Regions from separate parts of the Arthrobacter sp. SD76 genome, predicted to be linked through region 2. Evidence: riboswitches for the same ligand, from Rfam matches in the RefSeq annotation. Region 2 holds a riboswitch; each other region holds the start of a gene.
What was found. A riboswitch is a leader RNA that binds a small molecule or an ion and turns the genes downstream of it on or off. The one in region 2 is predicted to bind cyclic di-AMP.
Positions count from the first base shown of each region.

Region 1: another riboswitch for cyclic di-AMP. It lies ahead of ACPEE0_RS16455 (hypothetical protein); the one in region 2 lies ahead of ACPEE0_RS15845 (M23 family metallopeptidase).
Region 3: another riboswitch for cyclic di-AMP. It lies ahead of ACPEE0_RS08935 (LysM peptidoglycan-binding domain-containing protein); the one in region 2 lies ahead of ACPEE0_RS15845 (M23 family metallopeptidase).

Region 1 is NZ_JBNBLR010000001.1:3,418,054-3,423,964, forward strand. It holds partial or broken gene ACPEE0_RS16445 (response regulator transcription factor) at 316-1,055, shown strand; gene ACPEE0_RS16450 (sensor histidine kinase) at 1,062-2,561, shown strand; cyclic di-AMP (ydaO/yuaA leader) riboswitch at 2,687-2,845, shown strand; gene ACPEE0_RS16455 (hypothetical protein) at 2,851-3,336, shown strand; gene ACPEE0_RS16460 (transglycosylase SLT domain-containing protein) at 3,333-3,560, shown strand; gene ACPEE0_RS16465 (glyoxalase superfamily protein) at 3,639-4,013, opposite strand; gene upp (uracil phosphoribosyltransferase) at 4,059-4,694, opposite strand; gene ACPEE0_RS16475 (phosphatase PAP2 family protein) at 4,707-5,510, opposite strand; gene ACPEE0_RS16480 (nucleoside deaminase) at 5,571-5,911, shown strand, end outside.
Region 2 is NZ_JBNBLR010000001.1:3,274,871-3,280,781, reverse strand. It holds gene ACPEE0_RS15865 (cold-shock protein) at 1-292, shown strand, start outside; gene ACPEE0_RS15860 (DUF3027 domain-containing protein) at 299-907, shown strand; partial or broken gene serC (phosphoserine transaminase) at 990-2,121, opposite strand; partial or broken gene ACPEE0_RS15850 (metal-dependent transcriptional regulator) at 2,405-3,099, shown strand; cyclic di-AMP (ydaO/yuaA leader) riboswitch at 3,237-3,451, shown strand; gene ACPEE0_RS15845 (M23 family metallopeptidase) at 3,449-4,282, shown strand; cyclic di-AMP (ydaO/yuaA leader) riboswitch at 4,411-4,589, shown strand; gene ACPEE0_RS15840 (C40 family peptidase) at 4,660-5,337, shown strand; gene ACPEE0_RS15835 (NlpC/P60 family protein) at 5,495-5,911, shown strand, end outside.
Region 3 is NZ_JBNBLR010000001.1:1,785,123-1,791,033, reverse strand. It holds gene ACPEE0_RS08955 (DUF1810 domain-containing protein) at 1-140, opposite strand, end outside; gene ACPEE0_RS08950 (DNA alkylation repair protein) at 124-711, opposite strand; gene ACPEE0_RS08945 (TraR/DksA family transcriptional regulator) at 708-1,064, opposite strand; gene ACPEE0_RS08940 (coiled-coil domain-containing protein) at 1,086-2,429, opposite strand; cyclic di-AMP (ydaO/yuaA leader) riboswitch at 2,710-2,884, shown strand; gene ACPEE0_RS08935 (LysM peptidoglycan-binding domain-containing protein) at 2,955-3,605, shown strand; gene ACPEE0_RS08930 (hypothetical protein) at 3,575-3,823, shown strand; gene ACPEE0_RS08925 (protein adenylyltransferase SelO) at 3,854-5,329, opposite strand; partial or broken gene ACPEE0_RS08920 (APC family permease) at 5,326-5,911, opposite strand, start outside.

The sequences.
Region 1 (5,911 bases), 140 kb from region 2:
CAGAATTTCCTTCGCCCATCGGGGCTTCCTGGCCATTTTTATTCAACTGAGTGCGAAATGCCAAAATTGCCCCTTACTCCCCGGGCACGTGTCCAGCGGCGCGCGGAGCAAGGGAAGAAAATTTTCCGACGGACCCACCTGAATCGGCCGGGAGACGCCTGGAATCACCTCAAATGCCTCAAGTTGGTTCAGCGTTACTGCTCCATGCCGCCCGTTCCGGGGCCGTCGCGGTATCCAGCTGGCTAGGCTGGGATTCACAGCCCGGTCACAGGAATCCCTTAGCCGGGCCATACCGAAGGATCGGAGAGTTGTTCCATGGCCACACCGCACTCCACCACGAACAACCTGCCCAAGCTCTCACACCCGGACGGCTCCCCTATCCGCGCCCTGGTGGTGGACGACGAGCCCAGCCTCTCTGAACTGATGAGCATGGGACTGCGCATGGCGGGCTGGTCCGTTGCTGTTGCCGCTGACGGCCCCGAGGCAGTGAAGCTCGCCAAGGACTTCCGCCGGACGTCCTGGTGCTGGATGTCATGCTCCCCGGATTCGACGGCGTGGAGCTGCTGGGCAGGATCCGTGCATTCGCACCCGAGGTCCCGGCGCTCTTCCTCACCGCGAAGGACGCCATCCAGGACCGCATCGTAGGACTGGCAGCGGGCGGCGACGATTACGTCACCAAGCCTTTCAGCATGGAAGAGGTCCTGCTCCGGCTCCACCGGCTGGTGCAGCGTTCCGGCGTGGCCGCCATGGACACCTCCGAACTGGTGGTGGGCGACCTGGTGCTCAACGTGGACACCCGGGAGGTGACACGGGCGGGCCAAGACGTCCAGCTCACCGCCACCCAGTTTGAACTCCTCCGCTATTTGATGGAGAACCCCAAGCGCGTCATCAGCAAAGCGCAGATCCTGGACCGGGTCTGGGACTACGACTTCGGCGGCCAGGCCAACATCGTGGAGCTCTACATCTCGTACCTCCGCAAGAAGATCGACGCCGCCCACCCGCCGATGATCCACACCGTGCGCGGTGCTGGCTACGTCATCAAGCCGGCGGAGTAGGAAGCCATGGCCACCCCTCAAGCTCCGGCAGCCCACCCCCGGAGCTGGTTCAAGCCCGCCACCTGGCACCTGCGCACCCGCCTTATCGCGTTGGCCATGGCGCTGCTGATCGCCATCTGCGGAGCCGTGGGCGTGGCCAGTTATGCCTCCATGGATGCCTTCCTTACCCGCCAGCTGGACGACCAGCTCAACCAGGCCGCGGACCGGGCCAACGATCCCGGCCGCCCTCCCATGGGCGGCTTCAACGGCAGGGATCCGCTGGATGCACGCGGGCAGAGCGTGGGGACCGTCAACGCAAGAATCGTCAGTGGCCAGGTGAACAGTGGCGGCTTTCTTGCCTCCGACACCACGCGGGCCCCACTGTCCACAGAGGATAAGGAGATCCTGCTGGAACTGCCCGCCGATGGCCGCCCCGTGGACCGGACACTGTCCAACGGCGGATACCGCCTGGTTGCCGTGCAGACCAACTTTGGCGATGTCCTGGTGACCGGCCTGCCGCTCGCCGGCAAGGAAAGCACCCTCGCCTCCCTGGTCTGGACCTTCGTGTTCGTGTCCCTGGCGGGGCTGCTGATGATCGGGCTGGTGGGAACCGTCCTGATCCGGCGCACCATGAAGCCCCTGGAGCAGCTGTCCGAGGTTGCCACGCGGGTGTCGCAACTGCCCCTCGACGCCGGCGAGGTGGCGCTGGCAGTCCGCGTGCCGCCGTCGAACTCCAACCCCGGAACAGAAGTGGGCAGTGTGGGGCACGCGCTGAACCTCATGCTGGACAACGTGGCGAATGCGCTGCAGGCCCGGCAGAAGAGCGAGACCAAGGTGCGGCAGTTCGTTGCCGACGCCTCGCACGAGCTGCGGACGCCGCTGACGGCGATCCGCGGGTACACCGAGCTGATGCGGATGACCGAGGACTTCACACCGGACGGGCAGAAGTCGCTGTCCAGGGTGCAGAGCCAGTCCGAGCGGATGACGGCACTGGTGGAAGACCTGCTGCTGCTGGCAAGGCTGGACGAGGGGCAGCCCCTGAAGCTCAGCGAGGTGGACCTCACGCAACTCGTGGTGGAGAGCGTGAGTGACGAAAAGGTCATGGCCCCTGCCCACACCTGGCGGCTGGAACTGCCCGACGAACCGGTCCTGGTCAACGGGGACGCCGCTCAGTTGCGGCAGGTCCTGATGAACCTGCTGTCGAATGCACGCAAGCACACGCCGGCGGGAACCACGGTGGTCACCGGCGTCGGCACCACATCCGAGGGCGCTGCGGTGGTGACCGTAACGGACGACGGCGGCGGCATCCCCGAGGAGTTCGTGGACCACGTGTTTTCCCGGTTCGCCCGCGCAGACGCAGCGCGGAAGGGTGCGGGTGACCAGACGGGGGCCTCGGCCGCTGAGGGAACCAGCGGACTCGGCTTGTCCATCGTGCAATCCATCATCGAGGCGCATGGCGGCAAGGTCACGGTGACGTCACAGCCCGGGAGGACAGAGTTCGCCCTCCAACTGCCTCTGATGCGCTAGATTGCACAACTCGACGCGCCGATGCCGTGATGTCCGTTACCTAAATGTGACTTATGCGCCCATCTCCTGTACCGTCGATTAGGTACGGTTCCCGTTCGGGCCGTATATCCGGATGACGCCAAGCTCTGCCACTTCCCGGATTCCGCTTGATCGAAGGCAGAGGCGGGGGACCCACCGTCCCGGGCACTGATTGCCCTTGGGGTTAAGCCAGCACGTGATTTTTCCGTGCGGCCGGATGCCCTCATCCGAACCCGACAGCTAACTCCGCAGGTGTGAGAGGCGATTCATCATGTTTACATTCCCGGCTAAACCGCGCCCAAAAAAGGGCTCAGGCAGCGATTCCCAGCGTCCGGAAGGCAAGAAGTTCACCCTCGGCAAGCGCGCCGCGGTCCTCGCAACGTCCGGTGCGCTGCTGGTAGGTATCGGCGCCGCCGGCCAGGCGACGAATGCTTTGATTCCGGCCGCAACCACCACCAGCACCTCGGCGGCGTCCTCCGATGCGCAGATGAGCATCGAAAAGAGCGAGATCCGGTCCAACCCTGCCGAGTCCCCGCCCCCGCCGAAATCAACGTTGTTCCGCAGGCCGCCGAGCCCGCCCCGGCACCCGCACCGGAGCCCGCCCCCGCCGCAGAACCGGCTCCGGCACCCGAGCCCGCTCCTGCACCGGAGCCTGCTCCGGTCGTCGCGGTCAATGACCCGGCAGGCGCCCAGGCCTACGCGGCCGGCCAGCTCGGTTCCTACGGCTGGGCCCAGGACCAGATGCAGTGCCTGGTGACGCTGTGGACCAAGGAATCCGACTGGACCACCACGGCAACCAACCCCAGCAGCGGTGCCTACGGCATCGTCCAGTCCCTGCCCGCCGAGAAGATGGCAAGCGCCGGTGCGGACTACCTCACCAACTACCGCACGCAGATCAACTGGGGCCTGAACTACATCAAGGAGCGCTACCAGTCCCCCTGTGGCGCGCTGAACTTCCACTACGCCAACAACTGGTACTAAACCGCAGCTGAGGTACAGAACGGTGGTTGAGCCTGTCGAAACCCGGGCGGGTTTCGACAGGCTCAACCACCGTTTGTGTTAAGAATCCCGTCCGGGGATGTACTGCACCGCCCACCTGTTGCCGTCCGGATCGGCGAAGTAGACGAAGTGGCCCCAGTCCTGAACGTCCACGTCGCTGACGTCCACGCCGTTCTCCTTGAGGTGGCGGTGCGCGGCATCGATGTCGTTGACCACCAGCTGGAGGTTGGAGCCGGTCCCCGGAGGGGCGTCCGTGAGTCCTTCCCCGATGCAGATGGAGCAGGCCGAGCCCGGCGGCGTCAGCTGGACGAAGCGGATGGACTCAGTGGGCCGCTGGTCGAAATCGGCGTTGAAGCCCACCTTGTTGACGTAAAAATCCTTGGCGCGGTCCACGTCGGACACAGGGACAAACACGAGTTCAAGTTTCCAGTCCATGGGCACAGGCTACGGCTGCGCTCCTTGTCTTGGAAGGCTTGAACCTCAGCCGGCGATGCCGTACAGGCGGTCGCCCGCGTCCCCGAGGCCGGGAACAATGTAGGACTTGTCGTTCAGCTTTTCGTCAATGGAGGCCAGGACGATGGTGACATTAGCGTCCGAAAGCTCCTCTTCCAGCTTGGCGAGGCCCTCGGGTGCGGCCAGCAGGCAGATGCACGTGACGTCCGAGGCGCCGCGCTTGAACAGGAACTTGATGGCCTCGCGCAGGGTTCCGCCGGTGGCGAGCATCGGGTCCAGGACGAAGATCTGGCGGCCGGTGAGGTCCTCGGGAAGCCGCTCGGCGTAGGTGATGATGTCCAGGGTTTCCTCATCCCGGGCCATGCCAAGGAAGCCTACTTCGGCGGTGGGGACCAGCTTGGTCATGCCCTCGAGCATGCCCAGGCCTGCGCGCAGGATGGGAACCACCAGCGGGGTGGGCTTGGTGAATGCGGTTCCCACGGTGGTGCTGACGGGCGTTTCAATGGTGACGGGTTCGGTGCGGACTTCGCGGGTTGCCTCATAAGCGAGGAGGGTCACCAGCTCTTCGGTCAGCTGCCGGAACACCGGGGACGGGGTGTTTTTGTCCCTCAGGACGGTGAGCTTATGGGCGACGAGCGGGTGGTCCACAACGAGAGTTCGCATGGGTCAAAACTATCACCCGGCGTTGTCCTTCCCGTGCCCGCCGGGGCCGTCGTGATGCATGGCCTCGACCACCACATCCCGCACCACCGGATGCTCGAAATCGGGTGCCGGTCCCACATGCTCCCGCCGCCTGATCAGGTGGAACAGCCGGTGGGCCAGTATCACCATCAGCACCCACGCGAGGCCCAGCAGCCAGCCGGCCATCACGTCAGTGAGCCAGTGGTGCCCCAGGAATACCCGGCTCAACCCCATCGCGATGATGAAAATCACGCCCGTTGTGATGGCGGTGATGCGCACCCAGAGCTGGAAGAAATGCAGGCACAGGATGTAGAGCAGCACGCCGATCACCACGGTGGTGTTCAGGGTATGGCCGCTGGGGAAGGACGGCGTTGTTTCATACGGTGGCACGGCCTCCGTATGGTCCGGACGGGTCCGGCCCACCAGGCGCTTGCCGATGGTGGTGGCAGTGGTGGAGACCGCGGCCGCACCGCCAACCAGGATCAGGGGCCGCCAGGACCGGCTCAGGAACGTGAGCCAGGCGGTCAGGATGCTCGCGAGGATGGGCATCCCGACCCCGCCACCGATGTTGGTGAAGGCGGTGACGAAGGCGTCCGTTTCCGGGTTCCGCAGTGACTGCGAATACTCGAGGGCGGGAATGTCGAGGCTTGCCAGGCCTTCCTCATCCACCACGTCCGAGTACACCTCGGCGCCCAGCAGTGCCATGGAGAGCACCAGGGCTCCACCGATGATCAGGGTCAGCCACAGGGCGGCGTAGGGTTTGAACCATTTGTCCACACGGTCACGGACGGTGCTCATTGTGCCTCCCGGCGCTGGTCGTCACGGGCTCAGGGTATCCTTCGAAACTATCATTGAGCCATGGTCTCCGCTGGAAAACACGACACGTGGATGGGTCTTGCCCTTGCGGAAGCCCGCCGCGCCCTTGCGACAGAGGACGTGCCGATCGGCGCCGTGGTGCTCGGGCCCGACGGCGCCGTGCTGGGTTCCGGACGCAACCAGCGGGAGGAGCTTGGGGATCCGACGGCACACGCCGAGGTGGTAGCAATCCGCCAGGCAGCGGAGCAGCTGCGCGAGGTCGCCGCCCGCAGCGGCGGGAAGGCAGACGGCTGGCGGCTGTCCGACTGCACGCTTGTGGTCACCCTTGAACCGTGCGCCATGTGCGCCGGCGCAATCGTCCTCGCCCGGATTCCCCGGGTTGT
Region 2 (5,911 bases):
GTCGCTGCCTGAGGGCGTGACGGAGCTCAAGGCCGGCACCCGCGTGGAGTTCGGAGTGGCCGACGGCCGCAAGGGCGCCCAGGCCCTGGGCCTGCGGGTGCTGGACAAGACGCCGTCCATCGCCAAGGCCAAGCGGCCCTCCGCCCGGGACCTCGCGCCGCTGGTCCAGGACCTGGTGAGCGTGCTGGACAACCTGTCCGGCACGCTGTCCAAAGGAAAATACCCGGAAGGCAACAAGGGCAAGGCCATCGCGGCTGCCCTGCGTAAGGTTGCCGACGAGCTGGACGTTTAGCAGCCGATGAGTCCGGAAGCTGAACAGCCGCAGACGCAGGTGCAGGACACTGCAGGCGCCGCGACCGCTCCTGCCGCGGGAACAGCCCCGGCGGTGGCCAGGAACGCGCCCAAGCGCCGGGCCGGCGTGCCAGTATGGCGGACCGGCAAGCCGGACGCCTTCCTCGCCGGTGCCGTGGAGACGGCCCGCACCGCGCTGGAAGGCATCACCGCCGCCGCGGACATCGGACGGCACCTCGCAGCCAAGAGCGAAGGCGACCGCCTGGTCACGCACCTGTTCGAGTCCAAGCTGGCGGGCTACGTGGGCTGGCAGTGGTACGCGGTGGTGACGCGCAACTCCCGTTCCAAGGTGGTCACCGTCAGCGAGCTGGGCCTGCTGCCGTCCGAGGACTCGATCCTCGCTCCGGAGTGGGTGCCGTGGGCTGAGCGTGTCCGGCCGGAGGACGAGCAGCAGCAGGAGCCGGAAGCCACCGAAGCTGACAGCGAACCGGCGTCCGGCGCAGCGGTTGCGGAACCTGACGCTGATGCCGGGTTCACCGGATCCGACGCCTCCGATGCCGATTACACGGATGAACCTGCCCCGCAGCCTTCGGCGAACGACGCCGGCAGGGAGTAACTGCTGGACGTCCCCTTGACGGGAAACACAGACGGCGCCGTCCGGGCGAAACCCGGGCGGCGCCGTCCGACTTAAGGAAAGGCTACTTGCGGAGTTCGCCCACCACGTAGTCGATGCTGGCCAGCAGTGCGGAGACGTCATCCGGCTCGATGGCAACGAACGTCGCAATCCGGAGCTGGTTGCGGCCAAGCTTCCGGTACGGCTCAGTGTCCACGATGCCGTTGGCGCGCAGGACCTTGGCTACAACGGCGGCATCCACGGATTCATCGAAGTCGATGGTGGCAATGACGTTGGAGCGCTCATCCGGGTTGGCCACGAAGGGCGTGGCGAACTCGGCGGCGTCGGCCCAGCTGTAGATGCGTCCTGCCGAGTCGGCCGTCCGGGCGGCAGCGAAGTCCAGCCCGCCGTTTGAGTTCAGCCACTGCACCTGGGCGTCCAGGGTCACCAGGGTGGACAGGGACGGGGTGTTGTACGTCTGGTTGAGGCGCGAGTTGTCAATGGCCGTCTGCAGGTCCAGGAAGTCGGGAATCCAGCGGCCGCTTGCCTTGATCCGCGCGGCGCGCTCCAGGGCAGCGGGGGAGAACAGCCCAAGCCACAGGCCGCCGTCGGAGGCAAAGTTCTTCTGCGGGGCAAAGTAGTAGACGTCGCTCTCCGCCACATCGACGTCCAGGCCGCCGGCCGCGGAGGTGGCATCCACCAGCACCAGGGAACCCTCATCCGCACCTGCCACCCGCTTGACCGGAGCGGCTACGCCCGTGGAGGTCTCGTTCTGCGGCCAGGCATACACGTCAACGCCGGCTTCTGCCTGCGCCGCGGGCCGGGTGCCGGGCTCGGACTTGATGATGGAGGAGGCGTCCAGGAACGGCGCCTTGTTGGTGGCGGCCGCAAACTTGGAACCGAACTCACCGAAGGACAGGTGCTGTGCCTTCTTCTCCACCAGGCCGAAGCTGGCAACATCCCAGAACGCAGTGGAACCGCCCACGCCCAGGACAACCTCGTATCCTTCCGGGGCGCGGAAGAACTGGCTGAGGCCCTCGCGGACTGAACCGACAAGGTTCTTGACCGGTGCCTGCCGGTGGGAGGTGCCCAGGATGTTCTTCGATGCGGCGGACAGCGCATCAATCTGCTCCTGGCGGACTTTGGAAGGTCCGGCGCCCGAACCGCCCGTCCTTGGGAAGGAGGTCGGCAGGAATAGTGATGCTTGGTTCGCTCACGGGGGCTCCAATTTCGGCGTGGACGCGGCTGAGGTCCGGACGGGTGGATGGTCGCTGGCGCGCAGTCGGCGATGACTGCATCGAAGGCCTTTCCCATTCTGCCTGAACAGCTGTTTGGGCGGGAACCGGAACCGTCATAGTCCAGCCACTGAGACGGCCTCGCGGGCGGCTTCCAACTATTCGGACTAAGTCAAAATAGGCTAAGCTAGCCAACGGACTACGTCGCGGTGAACAGCGATACGGTGGGACAACGCAAGGTACTGCGCTCGAGGAGCTGAGCTGGATGACGGATCTGATCGACACTACGGAGATGTACCTTCGGACCATTCTGGAGCTGGAAGAAGAGAACATCGTCGCCCTGCGGGCCCGTATCGCGGAACGCCTGCGCCACTCGGGTCCCACGGTGTCCCAGACCATCGGCAGGATGGAGCGTGACGGGCTGGTGGTGGTCTCCGGCGACCGCCACCTGGAGCTCACCGAAATCGGCCGCAAGCGCGCCACCGAGGTCATGCGGAAGCACCGCCTGGCGGAGCGGCTCCTGGCCGACGTGATCGGGCTGGACTGGGCCTATGTGCATGACGAAGCCTGCCGCTGGGAGCATGTGATGAGCGAACGGGTGGAGCGGCGCATCTACGAGATGCTGGACCATCCCACCGAATCGCCATACGGCAACCCGATTCCGGGCCTTGCCGCGCTTGGTGGCCAGCCCTCCCTTGCCTCCACCGATACGGTGACCAGCCTCCTGGAAGCCATGAAGTCCTACGGGCCTGCGTCGGAGGTCACGGTCAGCCGGCTGGCGGAGCCCATCCAGGTAGAGCCGGAACTGCTGTCCCAGCTTGATGAGGGCGGCATCCGCCCGGGCGCCGCGGTAACCCTGGAGCGCGTGGGGACTACATCTCGGTCCGGGTGCCGGGCATTGAAGGCGCCCTGGAACTTCCGCCTGAAGTTGCCGCGCACGTGTTCGTTCACGTCCGCTAGGAAGTCTTTCCGCCGCAGCGTGACGTCGGTAACGCCAAGATAACGGAATTGTTACCAAGGGCCTTAAGCCCCTATAGTTGAACCGAGCGTTGATACAAAAGCGTTACCTGATCCGGAGCCGAGCTCTGCCAGCGGATCGGGAGCACGAGTCAATAACTGGCAGAGGCGGGGGAACCACAAGCGGCAGCGGGGGACTGCCTTGGGGTGAAGTCCGTCAGCAGCAAGCCTCTTCCAGTGAAGGAATCCCTCAGCGGGATATCTCTGTGCCGAAGCTTGCTTACGGCGGACCGGGTCTTTGAACTCTCTGACCCGAATCCGACAGCTAACTTCGCAGGCTTTCCAGAGAGGAATCCTTCTTGTCCATGCAGACCTCCAGGGGCGCCGCCGCGCGGCAGGCCCCGCTTCGGCGCCGCGTGTCGTCGAAGTCATCCACACGGAGCGCCCCCGCGATCTCCACCGTGATGCGCGCCGCCGTCGGGGTCCGTTCCGGCAGATCACCGAGTTTGCCTCGGCGAGCGGTATTGGCCAGAAGGCCGGCGTGGCCCTGGCTGCCACCGGCCTGGTGCTCACCGTCACTGTCCCGGCCACCAGCCCGGTCATGGCCACCGATGAGGCGGGCATAGCTCCAGTTGCAGCCTCGGCCGTCACCCCGCAGCCCGCGATTTCTGCCGAGGCCGGGGCCCAGATCGACTTCAGCCGCTCGGCCGTCGTGACCCAGGCAGACCCGGACGGCAAGCTCAAGCAGCTCCTGAGCGCACAGTCCGCCGGCGCCGTTTCCCGGGCCGCTTCCGCAGGAAGCCTGGGCGCCCCGCTGGCGTCGATGAGCACAGCCTCCCCCTTCGGTTACCGCGTCAGCCCCATCACCGGCGGATCCGGCGACTTCCACCGCGGTCAGGACTATGTTGCCCAGTGCGGCACCTCTGTCCTCGCGGCCGCCACCGGCACCGTAACGTTCGTCGGCTGGCACCAGTTCGGTGGCGGCAACCGTGTGGTGATCGACCACGGTAACGGCCTGGAGACCACTTACAACCACCTCTCGTCGTTCAATGTGTCCGAAGGCCAGACGGTCTCGCGCGGCGACGTTGTGGCACTGAGCGGCACCACCGGAGCCTCCACCGGCTGCCACCTGCACTTCGAAGTGCAGGTCAACGGCGAAGTCGTGGATCCGACAGGCTGGCTCTAGTCAAATGATGGCTGACTCTCGAATTAGCGTGACCAGTCGTGACCTGAATGTGACATTCGCTCGAAACTCCTGTACCGTCTAACTCGCGTCAACTTTTCCGAAGTTGACGCTCTTGTGCGGATTGCCTAACTCTGCCACCGCTCAAGGTCCGTTCGCATTTCATCGTCTGGCAGGGGCGGGGGAACCAATTTTGGCCTTCTTCACGGAAGGCCTTGGGGTTAAGTCGCAAAGCTTCCTTGAAGCGGCGCGGCCGGGTGACTCCCATCCGAATCCGACAGCTCACCTCGCAGGCATTGGGAGAGGCTACCTTCGTGTCTTCACGCCAGAATTCTGCGCGCCACCGTGCGCAACCGGTTCGTACCAACCCTTTGGACGCAGTGTCCAAGGCCGTTAGTGCCAACGCCGGGACAGTGGGTCGCCAGGCTGCTGTAGTTGCAGCCGCGTCCGGCCTTGTCCTTGGCATGGGACTGCCGGCCACCGCCGCGGACACCACCGCCGGCATCTCCGCTTCCACCGAGTCCGGTTCCGCGCAGACCGCCCTTGCAGTCACCGCAGCACCCACCGCCACCGTGTCCTTCGAGCGGCCGGTGGTCACCACCGTCGCCGCTCCCGTTGTCGAACGGGTGACCCCGCAGTCCACCTCTGACGACGAGGACGAGGCCGCCGCTTCCACCGCATCGACCGTGGCGGAAAAGGCTGTTGCTGCCACCGCTTCTGCGGCAACTTCCGGCCTCGCCGCCATCGCCTACACCGGCATCGGCAGCCCCTACGTCTGGGGAGGCACCAGCCCCACCTCCGGTTGGGACTGCTCGGGCTTCACCCAGTGGGTTTACGCCCAGGCCGGCATCAGCATCCCCCGCGTGAACGCATGGACCGCCATGACCCCCACCTCCACCCCCCAGCCGGGTGACCTGGTGATGCAGAACGGCGGCGCGCACGTCGGCATCTACGTCGGCAACGGCATGATGATCAGCGCCCTCAACCCTTCCCAGGGGACGCTTCTGCACTCCGTAGCCGCCACCGGCTCCTCCTCCTTCTACACCCTCGCAGGCTAATAGTTCTTGGGGCTTCGGCCCCGGGAACTATTTCTTTGCCCGCAATTTTTCGCTAGATCACCATCCCCGTTCGGGGCGCGCCGACGTACCCCCAAGATGCCGGCGCGTCCAAACTCTCGGTTGCCCACAGGCCCGAGGAAATCGAAAGAGAGAACTGATGACTACTCGTGCTACCGCACGGCACCGCGCCGAGGTCACTAAAACCAGCTCGATCGCCATCATTGCCAAGGCTGTGGGCGACAACGCCGGCGGCGTAGGACGCCAGGCCGCCGTGATCGCCGCGGCTTCCGGTCTCGTCCTGACCAGCGGCATCGCGGCCAACGCTGCCGACGCCAACTTCCAGCGCGACTCGGCCCCGGCGTCCGCCCTGGAAGTTGAATCCGCTATCGAAGCGCCCATTTCCGCGGCTTCCACCATCGCCATCACCTACGAGAAGCCGGCCGTGACCACCACGCCTGCTCCCGTGGTTGTGGAAGAACCCGAGGTTGAGGTGGAGGAAGCCGCGCCGGCCCCTGCCCCCGCTGCCCAGCCGGCTGCCGCTCCCAAGGTCACCGCCACCGTTTCCGCTGCGTCG
Region 3 (5,911 bases), 1.5 Mb from region 2:
AGCCCTGCGATCTGCGGAAAGATGAACCACATCCAGTGGCCCCGCTTGCCACCGAGTTGAAGTTCGGCCAGGGCCCGCTCATACGTCCCGCCACTGTCCTGTGCAGCGACGAAGCGTCCAAGGTCATAGGGATCGTTCATGGATGTCTCCTTCTTGTGGGGTCTTGCGCCCGGGCGGGAAGCCGGCGCTTGGCGGCTGCCCAAGCACTGCCGCCGCCTGCCGCAGGCTGCCGTGCGGATCCTCGGCCCAGCGGGCCAGCACCACGCCGGCGCGCTGCCGGTCCCGCTCCGGCAGCCCGGCAAGCAGCGGCGCCACGACATCGGCCACCAGGGGTCCCTCGAGTTCCGCCGTGGAGGCGGAGCGGAGGAACCCCTCGATCCGGGTCAGGTCCGAGTGGCGCAGCCAGGCGGCCTTGGCCTGGAGCAGCACCACGGCTGCCAGCCGCCGCTCGAAGACCGGCCTGGCGCCTGGCCTGGGCCGGCCCCAGAGGGCGGAGGCCAGCTGGACGACGTCATCATGGTCCAAAACCTTGAATTTCCGGAGCGCATCACGGACGGTTCCCCGGACAGCGCCCACGGAGGAACCGTAGGAGGCGAGGATCCCGCCCAGCCGGGCGGCGGCGTCGTCCGCGCGATACCAGGAGCCCTCATTCTGCAGGGTACGGTCGATGAACTCCGCTGCCGCGTCAACGACGTCCGGCCCTGCGCTCATCGCCGGCCCGCCCCGGCGTGGGTGATGCAGAACGGGGTCCACGGCCGGGCTTCCAGCCTGCCCTCGGCGATGGCTTCGCCGCATACGGCGCACGTGCCGTAGGTTCCGGCGTCCAGCCGGGCGAGGGCGGCCTCCACCTGGTCCAGGCCGGCGGCGCTCTGCTTCAGGAGTGCGGACGCCTGGGACAGTTCGAAGGCGATTGTGGCACCCTCGGGATCGTGCTCGTCGTCGACATTTGAATCGAGCCGGGCCGAACTGGCCGAGGCGATGTCCGCGCGGAGGTCCGGAAGCAGCGCAGCCTTCCGCTTCCGCTCCTCCTCAAGCAGCACCCGGAACCGCTCAAAATCTGGCATGGAGAAAGCCTAGCGCGCCCCTCAGTACCAGTTCCTGGCCACGGAGTGGTCCCACGCCGCGCAGGGTGTCCGGTAGCGGTCCCGGATATACCCCAGCCCCCACTCGATCTGGGTGCGGTAGCTGGTGAGCCAGTCGCTGCCGGCGCTTCCCAGCTTGCCCGGCGGCAGGGCCTGCGGAATCCCATAGGCTCCGGAGTAGGGGTTGGTGGCGGTGGTCAGCCAGTTGGATTCCTTCGTCCAGAGCTGGGCGAGGCAGAGGAACTGGTCCTGCCCCCATCCATAGGCCGCGAGGCGGCCGGAGGCATAGCTCTTGGCCGCGGCGGGATCGTTGACGGCGCCGCCCGGCACGGAGGGTACGACGACGGCAGGCGGGGCGGGGCTTGCCGGCGCAGGGGCAACGGGGACGGGGTTCGCCGGGGCCGGGTTGGGGTTGAACGGTGCCGGATTTACCGGCGGGGGGTTTACTGGCACCGGTGCCGCCGGGGCCGGGTTTGGCGGAGCGGGAGGTTTTTGCGCAGCGGCAAGGGCGGCATCTGCAGCTGCCTGCCGGCGGGCCTGCTCCTCGGCAGCGGCGCGTTTGGCTGCCTGCGCCGCCTCATAGGCCGCAAGCGCCACCCGGCCTTGCCGGTATTCGCCCTCAAGCGCCGCCGTCGTGCCCTTGAGGGATGCCAACTGGGCGGTCAACTCTCCACTGCGCCGCTGCTCTTCGGCGACCTGGCGGGCCACCGCGTCCTGGGCGGAACGGGCAGCGTCCAGTTTGGCCTTCGCCTCTCCGGACAGGCGTTCACGCTCCGCCCGGGCGGCCTTTTCCTGCTCCGCCAGGGCAGCGGTGGCCTTTCCGGCGGCCTCCGCCCGGCTGACCAGGTCCGCGGTCTTGGCTTCCACGACTTCAACCACGTTGAGACCGTGGATGCTGTTGTTCTCAAGGGCTTCCAGTGCCACAAAGAGTCCCATGGTGGTTCCGCCGGTTTTGTACGACCTGGCGGCCAGCGCACCAATCGCCTGCTGATGCCGCTGCAACTCCGCATTTGCCTCGGCAGCCTGGCCGGCAAGGGCATCCACCCTGGCTGTTGCGGACTGCAGGGCGGCGTCGGCCAGTGCATAATCGGCCGCAGATACGACGGCGGCTGCCCCGAGCGTTTCGGATTCGGATTGCAGGCCTTGCAGCAGGCCTGTGATCTTCTCGATTTCGGCCGCCTTGCCGGCTTCCGACTGCTGCGCTTTCTGCACGTCCTCCCACGAGGGATACCCGCCCGGCGGGGCGTCGTCCGCGGACGCCGGAAGCAGGGCGGACGGGCCGGCCAGGGCGAGGGCCAGCACCCCTCCCAGCAGCGGGGGCATCAGCATGCTTCCGATCAGGCGCATAGTTCCGAAGCCTATCGGGTTTCAATGCGAGGTTGAGGGTTAAGACCGCTAGCCTGCTTTGTCTTTATGACTTTGTGACACAAATAACAGGCCGCGCCGGACGCTCGATATCACCCGAGGTCAACCGGATGTGGTATGAAACTCCAGACATTTGCTTAATATGATAGAAGCGCCTCGGATGTTACCCAAACGTGACAATTGCTCCGGGGCCGGGTTATGGTCTTCAGGTGTCCCTCCCAAAACGGGACATTCCCATCAGTATGCCGAGCCCTGCCACTGATACGGGATTCAACCGCTTTCCAGCTGGCAGGGACGGGGAACCAAGTTTCCACGGCCATTTGTGGCCTTGGGGTTAAGTCGACAGCGCCTTCGTCCATTACGGGCGGTCGCCCTTCGGCCGGGTATCTCCAACCCGAACCCGACAGCTCACCCCGCAGGCATGGGAGAGGCGATCACACGTGTCAAAAAAATTTTCCTACCGCCCGTCACCGCGCGACTCCGGCCCGCTCAATCGCGCTCCAGGGCTTGGCTGCTTCCGCAAAGTCCCAGGCCCGGACGCTCAGCCGTCCGGTGCTCGCAGTTGCCGCTGCGTCCGGCATTGCGTTCGGTGTTGGAGCTCCCGCCCACGCTGGCGTGACCGGCCCGGACACCACCGAAACCGCTAGCGTCCAGGCGTACAGCGCTCCGGCCGCTGCCGTGGCTGCTCCTGCTGCCGCAGCCCCCGCCGCCGGCAACGTCTACACCGTGGTCTCCGGCGATACCCTGGGTGCCATCTCGGCTGCACATGGCGTCAGCCTGAACGACGTGCTGGCCGCCAACGGCCTGGATATTTCCACCATCATCTACCCCGGTGACCAGATCACCATTCCGGGCGCCGGCTACGTGGCACCTGCTGCTGCGCCTGCTCCGGCCGCACCGGCCCTGGCGAGCACCGGAACCACCGTGAACTACGCCTCCGCCGCCGTTGCCCCGGCCCCCGCCCCGGCCGCTACCGGCACCGGCACCGGCGCAGCCATCCTGGCTTCCGCCTACAGCCAGCTGGGCGTGCAGCAGGACTGCACCGCCATGGTGGAGAAGGCACTGCGCTCCGTTGGCCTGTCCGTCGGTGACCTGGCTCCGGCCAGTTCTACCAGTACGGCACCACCGTGGGCACCCCCGCCCCCGGCGACCTGGTGATCACTGCCGGCCACGTGGGCGTCTACGCCGGCGACGGCCAGGTTGTCAGCGGCGGCGTGGACGGCTACAAGACCGAAGTCCACTCCATCAGCTGGCTCAGTGGAGCTTCCTTCGTCCGGGTAGCCTCGTCACCCGGCGCAGCTGAGGCAGCCGCAACAACGCAGTACAGAGACAAGGGCGGCGGCCGGGAATTCCCGGCCGCCGCCCTTGCCCGTTAATGTGCTTCCGGCAGAGTCCGGCTCTTTCTGTCACGTACCGCAGAACGTCATGTACTTGCCGAAGTCTTCCGGGGCCCCTTCGGCGTAGCGTTCCAGGCCGGGGCGCTCTTCATAGGGGGCACGCACTGCTTCCAGGAGCCTGTTCAGTGGCTCCAGGTCGCCCCCGGTGGCTGCAGCCAGGGCCTCTTCCACCAGGTGGTTCCGCGGAATGTACACGGGGTTTACCCGGTCCATCCGGTCCGCGTCCGGCTTCATGGACCGCCAGCGGCCGGCCCAGGAATCGAATGCCGCGAGGTCCATGACCATGCCGCGGACCGGCCGTTCATTTCCGCGCGCCGCTTCGCCCAGGTTGCGGAAGAACCGGGTGTAGTCCACGGGGCCGTCCTTCAGGATCGCTACCACGCCGTCCACCAGTTCGGACGCCGCTTCGGCTTCAGGGCTTCCCGCGGGGACGGCCGGCAGGCCCAGCTTGGCCTGCATTCCGTTGAACCACGCATCGCTGTACTGCCTGCGGAATTCGCCCAGCGCCTCCACGGCGGGAGCGACAGCCTGCTCCTGGTCCTCGTCGATCAGCGGGAGGATCGACTCGGCGAGGCGGGCCAGGTTCCATTCGGCGATGACCGGCTGGTTGGCATAGGCGTACCGCCCGCCCACATCAATGGAACTGTAAACGGCGGCCGGGTTGAAGTCGTCCATGAATGCGCAGGGGCCGTAGTCGATGGTCTCCCCGGAAATGGTCATGTTGTCCGTGTTCATCACGCCGTGGACGAAGCCCACCAGCATCCACTGCGCCACGAGCGCGGCCTGGGCCGACACCACCGCCCGGAACAGCGCAAGATAGGGATTGTCTGCCTCGGCGGCGGCAGGGTAATGCCGGCTGATGGCGTGGTCCGCAAGGCGGCGCAGCAGCTCGAGGTTGTCCGTGGCCCGCGCGTACTGGAAACTTCCCACCCGCAGGTGGCTGCCGGCCACCCTGGCCAGGACCGCCCCGGGCAGCATGTCGTCCCGGCGCACCATGCGTCCGGTGCCGACGACGGCGAGCGACCTGGTGGTGGGAATGCCCAGCGCGTGCATTGCCTCACTGACGAGGTATTCACGGAGCATGGGCCCGACGACGGCACGGCCGTCCCCTGCCCGCGCGAACGGTGTGCGGCCCGAGCCTTTGAGGTGGATATCGCGCAGGCGGCCGTTGGCGTCCACGATTTCGCCGAGCAGGAGGGCGCGTCCGTCCCCGAGGAGGGGTGAGTAGCCGCCGAACTGGTGGCCGGCGTAGGCCTGGGCCACCGGAGCGGCCCCTTCCGGCACGTGGTTGCCCAGCAGCAACCGCACGCCTTCCGGGCTGCGCAGGTAGCGGGCATCCAGCCCGAGTTCTTCCGCGAGGGCGTCGTTGAAGACCAGGAGCCGGGGCTCCGGGGCTTCCTCCGCCTGCCAGGGAACTGCCATATCTGCCAGTTCGCTGGCGAAGCGGCTGTCGAAAGTGACGGTTGATTCTGCAGCGGCAGTCATGGGTTAACCCTATCCCCGCGGTTGGTCCGGCGGTTGATCAGCCAGGTGGCGAGCCAGAGGACCACGCCGATGGCCATCAGTCCGCCGGCTATCTCGTACTGGATCACGTTCCGTCCCACCCACGGCCCGGCCAGGAAGGCGCAAAGGATGGCAGCGACCAGGGCAGGGGGCCGGGCGAGGTGAAGAAGACTTTCCGGTTCGGATCCCGTTTCCTCCGCAGCACCAGGCACGCCACGTTGACGACGGTGAAGACGCACAGCAGCAGGAACGCCGTTGTGCCGGAAAGGTTGGCGACAATGTTGCTTTCCGGATCGCTGGTCACGTAGAGGATGAGCCCCAGGGCAAGGACGGTGGAGAAGGCAATGCCCGCCCACGGGGTGCGGCGGACCGGCAGGACCTTGCCCAGGGGATGCGGCAGGACCTGCTGGCGGGCCAGGCCGTAGATCAGCCGGCTGGCCATGAGCATGTTGATCAGTGCCGTGTTGGCCACGGCGAAGACGGCCAGGAACGGGAAGATCCGGTCGATGGGAAAGTCCGGTGAGCCCTTGTGCACCACCTCGAGCAGTGCGGCGCCTTCGGCTT